DNA from 3 places in the Pedobacter sp. GR22-10 genome. Region 1 is predicted to be linked to each of the others. Evidence: riboswitches for the same ligand, from Rfam matches in the RefSeq annotation. Region 1 holds a riboswitch; each other region holds the start of a gene.

Region 1 (4,262 bases):
TGGGCCAATTTCATTCGGATATTTAAAGGTGGCAAAAGCATCTAAAAGCTCCATTTGGGATCTCGAAGTTTCAATAGTAATTACATCAGCATCCATATCTGCTATGTTTTGAATAATATCGTTAAATTCAGAGTAACACATGTGTGTATGAATTTGTGTTTCATCCTTAACACCGCTTGCAGAAATTTTAAAGGCATTTACAGCCCAGTTCAAATAAGTCTGCCAGTCTTTCTTCCTTAAAGGTAAACCTTCCCTGATAGCGGGCTCGTCAATCTGAATAATTTTAATTCCCGCATTTTCCAGGTCGACAACCTCATCCCTGATGGCCAATGCAATTTGCGTACAGGTTTCTGACCGTGGCTGATCATTACGCACAAAGGACCATTGTAAAATAGTTACTGGTCCGGTTAACATCCCTTTCATGTATTTGGATGTTAAAGATTGTGCATACGATGTCCATTTCACTGTCATAGGCTTCGGGCGTGAAATATCACCATATATGATGGGCGGTTTTACGCAACGGGAGCCATAGCTTTGTACCCAGCCATTTTTCGAAAAGGCAAAACCTTCCAGCTGCTCGCCAAAATATTCAACCATATCATTGCGTTCAAATTCACCATGTACCAGAACATCAAGGTCTATTTCCTCCTGCCATTTTACTGCCTTTGCAGTTTCTTCGGCTATAAGTGTATTGTATTCATCTTCCGTAAAAGTTCCATTTTTAAACTTAGCCCTCCAGCTTCTTACTTCTGCTGTTTGCGGAAATGAACCAATTGTTGTTGTAGAATACTTTGGTAAATTAAGTTGTTGCTGCTTAATTTTTCTCAGAGAAAAATGACTTTTACGTTCTGAATCTTCAGCCTTTAAATTGGCTACGCGTTCTTTTACTATAGGATTGTGGATAGAGGTAGATGTTTTTCTGTTGTTTAAAGCCTTTTTGTTTTCCTCTAGTTTTTGCAGGGTAGATGCAGGGCCTTCGTTCAAGATCAGCTTTTTCAGGGTTACAATTTCGGTTACTTTCTGTTTAGCAAAAGCCAGCCATTGTTTTACCTCAGCAGTCAGATTTTCTTCATTGGTTTCGTTTTCTAAGTTAACAGGCGAATGGATTAAAGAGCAAGATGGTGCAATCCAAACACGTTCTGTACCTAGTTTTTCTACAGCCTGATTAATCGTAGCGATGGAATGTTCGAAATCATTTTTCCAGATGTTTCTACCATCTACAACACCTAAAGAAAGGATGGTATTTTCTTTAAGTTGAGGCAATACATCAGCCAATTGATTTTCAGCCCTTACCAAATCTATGTGTAAAACATTTACCGGAAGTGATGTGGTTAACGCCAGGTTATTACCAAGACCTTCAAAGTATGTTGCAAGAACCAGCTTGATTCTTGGAAAGGCTTTCCGAATTTCCTTATAGGCATATTCATATGCTTTCTGTTCCTTTTCTGATAAATCTAAAGCCAGAAAAGGTTCATCAAATTGAATATATTCAACATCCAAAGCATCCAAACGGGCTAAAATTTCCAGATAAACAGGAAGCAGGTTTTTAATTAAATCAATCTTTTCGAAACCACTTTCTTTTTCTTTACCCAACAAAAGGTAAGTAACCGGGCCAATTAAAACCGGTTTTGTGATGATCCCCAGTTGCTTGGCCTCATAAAATTCATCAATTATTTTGGTGGAGAAAAGTTTGAAAGGTTGTTCTTTATGAAATTCAGGAACAATATAATGGTAGTTGGTGTCGAACCATTTGGTCATTTCCATAGCAACCACATCCAGCCCATCTTTCTGATAGCCCCTGGCCATGGCGAAATAGAGATCCAGCTCAGTGTTTCCCTTTTTTAAAATCAGTTCGTTATACCTTTTCGGAATGGCACCAAAAGTTAACGAATGATCCAGCACATGATCATAGAAAGAGAAATCATTCGAAGGAATGAGGTTAATTCCGGTTTCCTGCTGAAGTTTCCAGTTCTCGTGGCGGATATTTTTTCCCACCTGAAGTACATTTTTGTAGCCCGTTTTACCTGCCCAGTAATTTTCGCAGATTTTCTTTAATTCGCGGTAGCTACCAATTCGCGGATAGCCTAGATTTTGCGTTAGCATTTCTTTTAAAGATTAAGTAAATAAATCGTTTAAAAGCCCTCAAGCAATATTCTATAATGATTTCTGTAAAAAATGAAAAGGAAAGGCAGGGGCATATAAAACCCACTCATCAGCCAAAAGCTTAAAGCAAATTTTAATAAAATGGTTAATTTTATTGTGAACCTATCAGACCTGACCTGTTGCTTTTTTACGCGAAAGCACCGTCAATTTGATATCTGGCAGGTCTCCTGACTTATTCCCGGTTTTATCGCCTTCCCATCCCGAAAAACAGAACAGTGGCATTATTGATAAAACCGTTGTCTTTATTTTAAAAGACAGAATTTACAGTTGCGCGACAGCTCGTGATTTGCACACGATTCCCTTTTAATCTACAGCTAAGTAAAACCAATATCGGTTGATGAAAAATAAAGTTAAGAACTTACATCAATACAAATGTATTTATTAACACGCAGTAATTGTAACAGGAAACAAATTTTATTCTGTTTTCAAAATATAAAAGTCAAAAAAACTTAGCTATTTTTTGGTAAAAGATGTCGTGTAACAAATTTACGGCACTCTGTTTTTACATTCTTTTCGCTATTATATTTGAGCATCCAACAAACCAACCTCAACTATGATTAAAATGCAATTTAGAAAGCTATTCCTGGCTTTTCTAATCGTAAACGGCAGTGCTTTTGCGCAGGAAGTACCTTCTCCAAAATCACATTTTGGCTTTGATATCGGCGATAATTACCAGTTGGCTACCTATACGCAAACCGAGGCTTACTTTAAAAAATTAGCCGAAACATCTAAGCGTGTGAAACTGGTTGATATTGGCAAAACTGAAGAGGGAAGAAATCAGTATATGCTGATTGTTTCTTCACCTGAAAATCTTCAAAAGCTGGATCGTTACAAAGAAATTTCGCAACAGCTTGCCCATGCAGAAATTACAACTGAGCAGGCAAAAGTACTATCTCAGGAAGGAAAGGCAGTGGTTTGGATTGATGGTGGTTTACATGCAACTGAAACCGTTGGTGCACATCAGTTGATTCAAACTGCTTATGAATTTGCTTCTAAAACGGATCCTGAAACCATTAAAATTCTTGAAAATGTAATTATTTTATTTACCCATGCCAATCCTGATGGGCAGGAATTGGTGAGTAACTGGTACATGCGTGAAAAAGATCCTGCAAAGAGAGTGTTATCCGGTTTACCTGTTCTTTATGAAAAATATGCCGGGCACGATAATAACCGGGATTTTTTTATGCTGAATTTAAAGGAAAGTCAGAATATCGGGCGACAACTTTTTGTGGAATGGATCCCTCAGATTATGTATAATCATCATCAGGCAGGCCCTGCCGGAACTGTTGTCGCTGGGCCACCCTATCGCGATCCTTTCAACTATGTTTTCGATGCCACACTCTTAACCAGTTTAGATGCGGTTGGGGCGGCCATGCATACCAGATTAAATGTAGAAGGAAAGCCTGGTTATACACAACGTGGAGGTTCAGTGTTTTCAACCTGGTATAATGGTGGGTTGAGGACAACCACTTATTTTCATAATATGGTTGGTTTACTGACGGAGATTGTTGGTAGCCCGACACCATCAGAAATCCCATTAGTACCTTCCAGGTTATTGCCAAACAGTGATTCACCTAATCCGGTTACTCCCCGGAAATGGTTTTTTAAAAACTCCATTGACTATTCTGTTTCTCTAAATTACGCTGTATTAAATTATGCGCAGCGACATGCAGACGAATTGCTTTTTAATATTTATCAAATGGGCAGAAATTCAATTGAAAAAGGTAAGAGGGATACCTGGTCTTTTTCACCTAAAAAGATTGAAGCCATTAATGCGGCAGCAAAAAAAGGCGGATCGAATACTGCAGATGGCGGTGATTATGATTTCGGCTCCAGACAAATGATGAGTGTAAAATATTTTGATACCGTGATGAAGGCACCGGCAAACAGAGATGCAAGAGGTTATATCCTATCTGCTGATCAGGCTGATTTTAATACGGCGATCAAATTTTTGAATGCGCTGATAAGAACAGGAATTATTGTGCACAAAGCAACTGCTCCATTTACTGTTGCCGGGAAAAAATATCCTACCGGGAGTTATGTGGTTAAAACTGACCAGGCTTTTAGGCCACATGTATTAGATATGTTTGAGCCACAAG
Region 2 (4,262 bases), 480 kb from region 1:
TCTTTTAAAACGCATGCAGCGGAAGCATAAATTACGGATCGGGTTATTCTGATGAAATATATGAATGTATTCATCAAATAAACGAGATCGCTTTATGTTAGCTGGTAAAGTTGATATGACTTTCCATCAGTTTATTATCAGTTGATGCATCTGAAAATATCCATATTTTCGATATATTTTTCTGATTTTAACCTATATCTTTGGATGGCCAAAGAAAAATTAACCCATGAACAACCTCGATGAAATCGACCTCGCCCTGCTGAAACTGCTGGCAGCCAACTCAAAACATACGACCAAGGAACTGGCCAAACTGGTCAACCTTTCCGCCTCGCCCGTATTCGAGCGAGTAAGAAGGCTGGAGAACAGTGGGTACATCAAAAAATACATCGCTATCCTTGACGCAGAGAAGTTTGATCACGGGTTTATCGTTTTCTGCAACATCCGGCTCAAGCAGCATGACAAAAAGATCGGCCACAATTTTGTGAGCGACATCCTGAAAATCGATGAGGTGGTGGAATGCTACAACATCTCCGGCGACTACGATTTCATTCTGAAGGTCTATGCCAGGGACATGAAGCATTATCAGGATTTCGTTTTCAACAAGCTCGGCTCAGTAGATAGTATCGGAAGTACGCACAGTACCTTCGTCATGGCCGAGATCAAGAACACGCACAACATCAGTATATAACCGCCACGGGGCGGCCGTCGCTTCCGATGGCCACCAGCGTAAAGGCCCCGCTCACCACCTTTTCACGGTATTCTTCTCCCATCTTTTCCAGGTATACCGAAACGGTCACCTCCAGGCTGGTATGGCCCACACGGGTAACCCTGCCTACCAGCTCTACGAGCGTGCCGGCCGGAATGGGTTTTGCAAAATCGATCTTTCCGCTGCTCACCAGTACAAAATTACGCCTGCTGAAACGTGTTGCTGTGATGAAAGCGGTTTCGGTCATCATCATCAAAACCCTTCCGCCGAACATCGTGTTGTGGTGGTTGGTGGTCTCGGGAAACACCACTTTGAACACATGGGTTTCGGACTGTTCAGTTTTTTCTGCTATGTTCATCATCTGTTTTTTGATGGTCATCTGTTGTGTCGCCACCTGAACCGCTGAATAGCCTCAGCATGACTACCCGCGGCAATCTGTGCGAAGGCCTGGTGGAGCACAGGAATGATGAAAGGTAGTTCCAGGTAGTGGGCAAGAGTCGTTACGATCGGTTCGAGTTCATTTGCCCGGCGCTTTGGTACAGCGTTCCCACCGAACAGCCAATTTGCACCCAGCTTTGAAGGGAGATGGTCGCTGAGGTATGGCCTTGCCGGCTCTATCCCTGCCAGTCCAAGTATGCCCAAAAGCGAGAGGTAATTAAAGGTAATGGCCTTTTTACAGCGCAGCTGCATGTTCATGGCGGCGTACAGCCTATCAAAAATATGTGAAGGTGATCCGCCTTCTGATAGTGCACTTGCAGGGAAAAGTTCCCGGTGGCCTCCCGCATTTATTACCCAAGAGATATAGGTCTGGATATCGCCGGCCGTTTTCATCGCTTTATAGCTTCCAAAGGAAACGTATTTGTGTGCCCTGCCCATGTTCCCATGCCGCGATAGTTCAGGCTGATTTTCCACTAGCCAACCTGCAAAGGCAACAGGATCCGCACTGGCATTTTCCCATGTCCATCCGTCGCCCATTCCAGGACCGAGATAGACCTTTTCCAGAAGGTCCCAGTGATGCTTCGGATGCCTTCCGAAATAGCTTGATAGGAATAGCAGCCAACAAGCTTCTCCAGTATCCCTGCGAAGGTTGTGGGCAAAAGCAAGGGCAAGGGGATCAAAGCCGGCAATGTCCGGGCTTCCCTTCTTCCAGGGGGGGGTACTGCGCCCGATTTCAAAAATGCCGACAAAGGAATTGGCAATATCAGCCACAAGGGATGAAAAATAATCCATCCGCTCCAAATGGAAAATAGGGGGCAGCTTCGGATTGTCCTGACCAAAGCTTGCCAGTTTTTCGCGGACATCCTCCTTTTGGACGGCACAGACGCTAGTCTCTACCATAGTATTTTTCGCCCAGCTTTATCTTTTCCCTTCCGTTCTCCAACCTCCATTTGTTGGTGTCCCTGAGCGAATACGCACATCCGCAGTATTCCTGCATATAGAATTCCTCAGCCTTGCTGATTTCCAGCATGCGTAAGGATCCCCCTGCCTTGCGCCAGTTATAGGTCCAATAAGTGATACCTTCATAGTGGCCTGCCGCCCTGATGCCCGAACCGTTGATCTGCTCCATGTTTTTCCAGCGCGATATGCCCAGCGAACTTGAGATCACATCAAAGCCGTTTTCAAAGGCGTAAAGGGCCGTGCGCTCAAAGCGCATGTCAAAGCACATCGTGCAGCGTATCCCGCGTTCAGGTTCCATGTCCATCCCCTTTGCTCTTTCAAACCAGTTGTCCACGTCATAGTCCGCATCGATGAAGGGGATATTGTGCTTCTTCGCAAAGCGGATATTCTCTTGCTTGCGCAGTTCGTACTCTTTTTTTGGGTGGATGTTGGGATTGTGGAAGAAGATACTGAAATCTATTTCGGATGCAATGATGGCCTCCATCACCTCTCCCGAACAGGGTGCGCAGCAGGAATGCAGCAGCAGTTTTTTTCCGCCATTCGGTAGTTCCAATTTTTCTCTTTTAAAGCTCATTTCAAACGTTTTTTTTGACCAAAGGGTCCAAAAGTTTATTTACAGTTGCCGGCCGACTTATTAACGCAATGCCGCTGGAGAGAAGATCTTGGGAAAATAGGAAAAGGCAGGGCCACACGGCTCACACAGGGAAATGTCCCATAGGAAACAACCACCTTTCAGACCAAAAGCTTCAGACCGCGAAAGCATCGTCCATTCGGAACAGGCAGGTCTCCTGGCTTGTAACAGTTCTCATCACCCTTCCTATTCATATTAGAACAGTGGATATGCCTGATGAAAACCTTGTTTGTTACTTACAGTTGCGCGACAGCTCGTGATTTGCACACGATTCCCTATTAATCTGCAGTTAAGCAAAACCTTTCCGATTGATGTTATGCAAAGAACAGCGACGTAAGGTAAAAAAAATCAAGAATTATAGACCTAATTTTTATCCGTTCCAAAATGGATAATCAATATACCCCTGTTCCCCGCCCCCGAACATGGTTGCCCTGTCTGGCTTGCCTAGCGCGGCATTTTTTTCAAAGCGCTCGGGCAGGTCGGGGTTGGCGATGTACAAGTTCCCAAAGGAAACAAGTGCCGCAATACCTTTTTCAAGTTCAGATTCGGCGGAATCCCTATCATAGCCTCCATTTGCAATAACCCTCTGGCGGATCTTCCTGCCAAAGAACGCAATCTCGTCTTCACAGACATAATGTTCAGGTGAAGGGAAATGTGGGCTGCGCCGCATGAGTTCCACATAGGCAAAATCCAGTTTGTTCAGTTCTTCGATCAGGTGGGTATAGCTAGCTACGGGGTCCTCCAATATGATATCGCCATAGGGATGGAATGGGGATATTTTAATGCCCACTTTTTCACCTCCTGCTACACTGATCAATTCCTGCATCACCTCCACTGTGAAGCGGGTATTATTAGGGATACTGCCGCCATAATTGTCCGTCCTCCGGTTGGCACTTTCAGCCAGGAACTGGCTGGGCAGATAGCCATTGGCCGCGTGGAGCTGGACTCCGTCAAAGCCTGCCACCATAGCATTTCTTGCGGCCTGGCCAAAGTCTTTTATCGTCTGCATGATCTCCATGGTAGACATTTCCCGGGGGATCTCAAAATCTTTCATGCCTTGGGAGGTATAATGCCGCATCCCCCGGATGGGCAGGGGTGATGGCGCAATAGGGAGCTTGCCATTCCTGTCTATAGAATGCCCAATACGGCCGGTGTGCCAAAGCTGGGCTACAATAACGCCACCGCTATCATGTACCGCAGTGGTTACCTTCTTCCATGCTGCTATTTGCTCTTTGGTGAAAATACCTGGCGTGAGCGGACTGCCGGTGGCCGCTTCACTGATCCTGATGGACTCGGTAAAGAGCAGACCTGCACTTGCCCGCTGGGCATAGTATTCTGCTGTTATATCACCCACCAGGCCATTGCTGTCGGTACGACCCCTGGTCATCGCTGCCATGGCCATTCTATTTTTTAAGCTGGCATTACCCAGTTGTGTTTTTTCTAAAAGTTTCATGTAGCTGTTTTTATCCCCTGTATTGGAGATGATGCCTCTTTTCGCCTAGCCATCCCCTGGGCGATGATACTGGC
Region 3 (4,262 bases), on a different contig from region 1:
CGCCATAGATTAATGTACCTTCTAAAAACCTGATTTCGAAAGGAATGGCTCTTTCTAAGCATAACCAAAAACCGGCAACATCTTGTGTATAGGATGGGTTTTTAAACCAAACACCAAAATCGGTGACGATCCAGTGAATTAAAGTAATGGCAAGAGTAGAACCTAGTAAGGATACCGCATTTATTTTACGTAATAATACACGGCCAACCAATACCATTAAAGCGAAGGCAATGTACGTCCAGTACCAACCTTCGTAAAGAAATCCATTACTGTATTGTTTAAAAATCGTATTCGCCAAAATGAAATCACTTAAAAATAAACTCAGCAATGGAAATGCAAATGCTTTTACATGGTCTTTAAAGTACGCACCGCCAAACAAAGCCACAGCGCCTATAGAAGAGAAGTTGGCAAACTGAAGTGCGTCAGAATTAAAGGTGATCAGCAAACGCAAGGCCGTAATGACCAATATCATGAGCAATAGGATAACGTTGCGGGGATTAAATTTTAAGTTAGACATTTCGTTTATGGTAAATTAACAATACAAAGTTATATTTTCTTACCGGATATTAAAAGTTACCCCGGTATTAAAGTTGAAACCTAAGGTGTTATAACCGATAATTTCATTGTATTTTTCGTTTAAGATGTTTTTGGCATCAAAGAAAATTTTCACCCTTCTTTTGGCTAAGGCATATTCAGCATAAGCACTCAGTAATTTATAACCCGGTAAATGCTCTACCGCATAGGTGGCGAAATTTCCATCGGTACGGGTGCCAAAATACCTGAAGTTAGCATTTACATACAGGTTTGAAGTGGCCTGAATGCCTGTTGTTAGCCCAAAAGTATGTTTAGGTCTTCTGAACAAGAAGTCTTCAACTTTGCTGTTAATGCTATTGAACTCGTTCCCCTCTACATAGGAATAATAACCATTGATGTCAAGTTTCCAGACCTTCACGGCTGGTTCAATTTCAAAACCTTTAACCTTTTGACTTTCCTGGTTGATGTATTGAGCAGGCGTATAAATAATGGCATCAGTTAAGTCTCTTTTAAAGCCAGCTACACGTAAAGAAAATTGATCATCTGCAAAGCTGAAGTTTGCGCCTGCTTCGTAATTCTGTGATTTTTCAGGTTTCAGGTCTAAATTTGCGCTATACTGCCCGAACAGCATATTAAGCGTTGGAATTTTAAATGCTGTTGAAACGGTTCCGAATAATTTAATTTCTTTGATGATGTTGATGCTCGGGGTAATGGTATAGGTATAGTTTTCGCCATATTGTTCATGTTTATTGTAGCGTCCGCCAACTTCCAGGTTAAAAACACTCAAATCATGTAAAAATAAAGAGCCATACGCGGCAAAAATGTTAGTTTCAGGGCGGTTGGCACCAGAAGTTAAATGCATTTCCCTGTTTTCGATTCCGGCCAACAGATTTAATTTCTCACCCAGCTTCTGGTTGTAAAATAAATCAATCAGGCTGATACTGCCGGAACCCATGCTGGTGTAAGGAAACCCACTAAAGCTGCTTAAAGTATTATTGGAGGTGTTCTGATAGCTGTAGTTCAGGTTAATTTTACCGGAGCCAAAATCGTATTTGGTATTCAGTCCGCCGCTGAAGTTTTTAAGGGTGGTGTTATTTGCGGCTAATCCGTCAGCAAAAGCACCCTCGTCAATTTTGTAATTTCCTCTGTAATAACGTATAAAAGGATTAACGGAGAAGTGTTTATCCAGCTGTATTCCGAAATTGGCACTTACACCATCCGTTTTATAACCATCCTTGTCAAATTCAGTATTGTTTCCTGCAGGGGTAGCCGCTTCTGAGATGCCATCACTTTTTTGGTGTGTATAATTTACATTATAAGTAAACCCGTCAACGGCACCGTTTAAACCAATCGTTCCTTTATAGGTTTCATAACTTCCGGCACTGGCTACGCCATAAACCGTATTCCCTTTGGGGCCACCCTTTTTAGTTACAATATTGATGACTCCGGCAATGGCGTCAGAACCATAAATTGTAGACTGGCCACCTCTTAAAATTTCAATATGATCGATCTGATCAATGGAAAATAAACGTAAATCAAAGGCACCGCCGTTTCCTGAAGGATCATTCTGCACGATACCATCAATCAGCACCACCGCATAGGCACTTCCTGCCCCTCTGAAAAATACCGATTTGTTTAATCCCGGGTTACTTCCTGAACCGGCTACAATGATACCTGCCTGTTCGCTGATTAATTCAGGGAGTGATTTTCCATTGCTGCGGTCTAAAGTTTCGCGACTGATAATGCTGACCACTTTACCTGTTTGTGATTGTTTCTGATCGTTTTTAGTTGCAGAAATAACCACATCCTTTAGTTTTAAGGTGTCCTGGGCATTGGCTTGGCCAATACCAAATTGCACAAGGCCAATGCCTGCCGCAATTAAAAATTTTGTTTTGTTCATTTGATTGTGAGTTTTGCCCACAGCCAACAGATAGAAAAGGAAATGAAAATACGAAACCGTTAAGTACTCCAATCCTAGCTTCAATCCCCGAAAGCTATGAAATTATATACTTGTGGCAGGTCTTCTGACTTACTCCCGGTTATTTAGCCTTCCCATTCAGTTAAAAACAGTGGCATAGAATTAAAAACCGTTACAGAGCTTACAGCTGCGGGACAGTTGCAGAATTACACTGCATTCCCTTTTAATTCCGGCACAAAACGCCGGAAACCAAAAGCGCTGCAAAAGTAGTAAAATAAAGCTATTCGTAAAACAGTAAAATTGAGGCTGATTAATTCTTATAAGTGTTCAATGGTTAGTTCACTATTCGGCCATTAAAATCGATTTCGTTTCAGCTAATTTAGCTTTTTCTTCTTCGCTTACTGTTGGTAAATCAAGGTTCAGTTTTTTCAGCTTGTCTAAAATGATTTCGCTGATGGCTAAGCGGGCAAACCATTTTTTATCAGCCGGAATAATATGCCAGGGCGCACTTTCCGTACTGGTTTCATTAATAGCTTCCTGGTAAGCAGACATGTAATCATCCCAGTGCCCTCTTTCTTTAATATCGCCGGATGAAAATTTCCAGTTCTTAGTCGGATCTTCGATCCTTTCGAGGAAGCGTTGTTTCTGCTCGGCTTTACCTACGTTTAAGAAAAATTTCAAGATGACTGTTCCGTTAGCACAAAGGTGTGACTCGAAATTACGGATACTTTCATAACGTTTTTTCCAGAAGTCTTTATTTACTTTTTTCACCTCTTCCATGCCAGGGATTTTCTCATTCAGGATATACTCCGGATGGACTTTACAAGCCAGTACATTTTCGTAATGAGAGCGGTTATGGATCCCAATCCTACCCCTTTCTGGCAAAGCCAGGTAATGCCGCCATAAAAAGTCATGCTCATATTCTTTAGCGGTAGGTACTTTGAAACTAAATACCTGGCAGCCCTGAGGATTTAGCCCGCTCATGACATGTGCAATGGCACTGTCTTTTCCTGCCGCATCCATGGCCTGAAAAATGATTAAAACGGAGTGTGTGCCGGCTGCATACAGTTTTTCCTGCAGGTGGCTGATTTCAATTTTAGTTTTAACCAGTTCATCTTTTGCCTTTTCTTTATTAAATGTGCCTGTATAATCGGTTTCTACCTTCTTTAAAGAAAATTTTTTATCTCCCTGTACAATTAGCGCTTTAAATTCGTTTTTCATTCTTATGTATGTTTAAGATAATTCAGTGTATCCATTTTTTTAAATATAGAACTAAAAAATAAGTAAATTAAAAACGTTAATTTGCATATAGAGTTTTTTATATTTAACGCCCATAGCATTTATCAAATACCATCTTAGCCAATATGTTTAAAGAGATAAAAAACAAGTACTTACGTTATTCTGCAATATTTGTATTCTTTATAATAATTTTCTTTTCTGCGCTTCAACTTAATTTTTTATGGCTATTTGGTTATTCTCCAAGTACAAAGGATATAAAAATGCCTACCCTGCGTGTAGGATCTGAACTGTATACCGCAGATGGTAAACTCATCGGCAGGTACTTTAAAGAAAACCGGACACCGGTCAATTTCAATGAAATAGCACCCAGTGTGATTAATGCCCTGGTGGCCACGGAAGATGTTCGCTTTTATAAGCATTGGGGGGTAGATGCACAGGCGGTTGGCCGTGCGGTGATCGGCTTAGGCGAAAAAGGTGGTGCCAGTACCATCACCCAGCAGCTGGCAAAAAATCTTTACCGCACCAGGTACAATAAATCGCAGGGGCTGCTTGCAAAAGTCCCGGTTGTCCG

What was found. A riboswitch is a leader RNA that binds a small molecule or an ion and turns the genes downstream of it on or off. The one in region 1 is predicted to bind cobalamin.
Region 2: another riboswitch for cobalamin. It lies ahead of OQX64_RS12950 (epoxyqueuosine reductase QueH); the one in region 1 lies ahead of metE (5-methyltetrahydropteroyltriglutamate--homocysteine S-methyltransferase).
Region 3: another riboswitch for cobalamin. It lies ahead of OQX64_RS05870 (TonB-dependent receptor plug domain-containing protein); the one in region 1 lies ahead of metE (5-methyltetrahydropteroyltriglutamate--homocysteine S-methyltransferase).

What each region holds. Positions count from the first base shown of each region.
Region 1 is NZ_JAPIVR010000003.1:555,718-559,979, forward strand. It holds gene metE (5-methyltetrahydropteroyltriglutamate--homocysteine S-methyltransferase) at 1-2,103, opposite strand, end outside; cobalamin riboswitch at 2,303-2,507, opposite strand; gene OQX64_RS15150 (M14 metallopeptidase family protein) at 2,726-4,262, shown strand, end outside.
Region 2 is NZ_JAPIVR010000003.1:74,026-78,287, reverse strand. It holds gene OQX64_RS12965 (Lrp/AsnC family transcriptional regulator) at 227-688, shown strand; gene OQX64_RS12960 (acyl-CoA thioesterase) at 678-980, opposite strand; gene OQX64_RS12955 (hypothetical protein) at 1,082-1,936, opposite strand; gene OQX64_RS12950 (epoxyqueuosine reductase QueH) at 2,031-2,678, opposite strand; cobalamin riboswitch at 2,865-3,054, opposite strand; gene OQX64_RS12945 (alkene reductase) at 3,106-4,188, opposite strand; gene OQX64_RS12940 (bile acid:sodium symporter family protein) at 4,185-4,262, opposite strand, start outside.
Region 3 is NZ_JAPIVR010000001.1:1,376,616-1,380,877, reverse strand. It holds gene OQX64_RS05875 (DUF6580 family putative transport protein) at 1-517, opposite strand, end outside; gene OQX64_RS05870 (TonB-dependent receptor plug domain-containing protein) at 557-2,434, opposite strand; cobalamin riboswitch at 2,531-2,721, opposite strand; gene OQX64_RS05865 (polyphosphate kinase 2 family protein) at 2,795-3,673, opposite strand; gene OQX64_RS05860 (transglycosylase domain-containing protein) at 3,817-4,262, shown strand, end outside.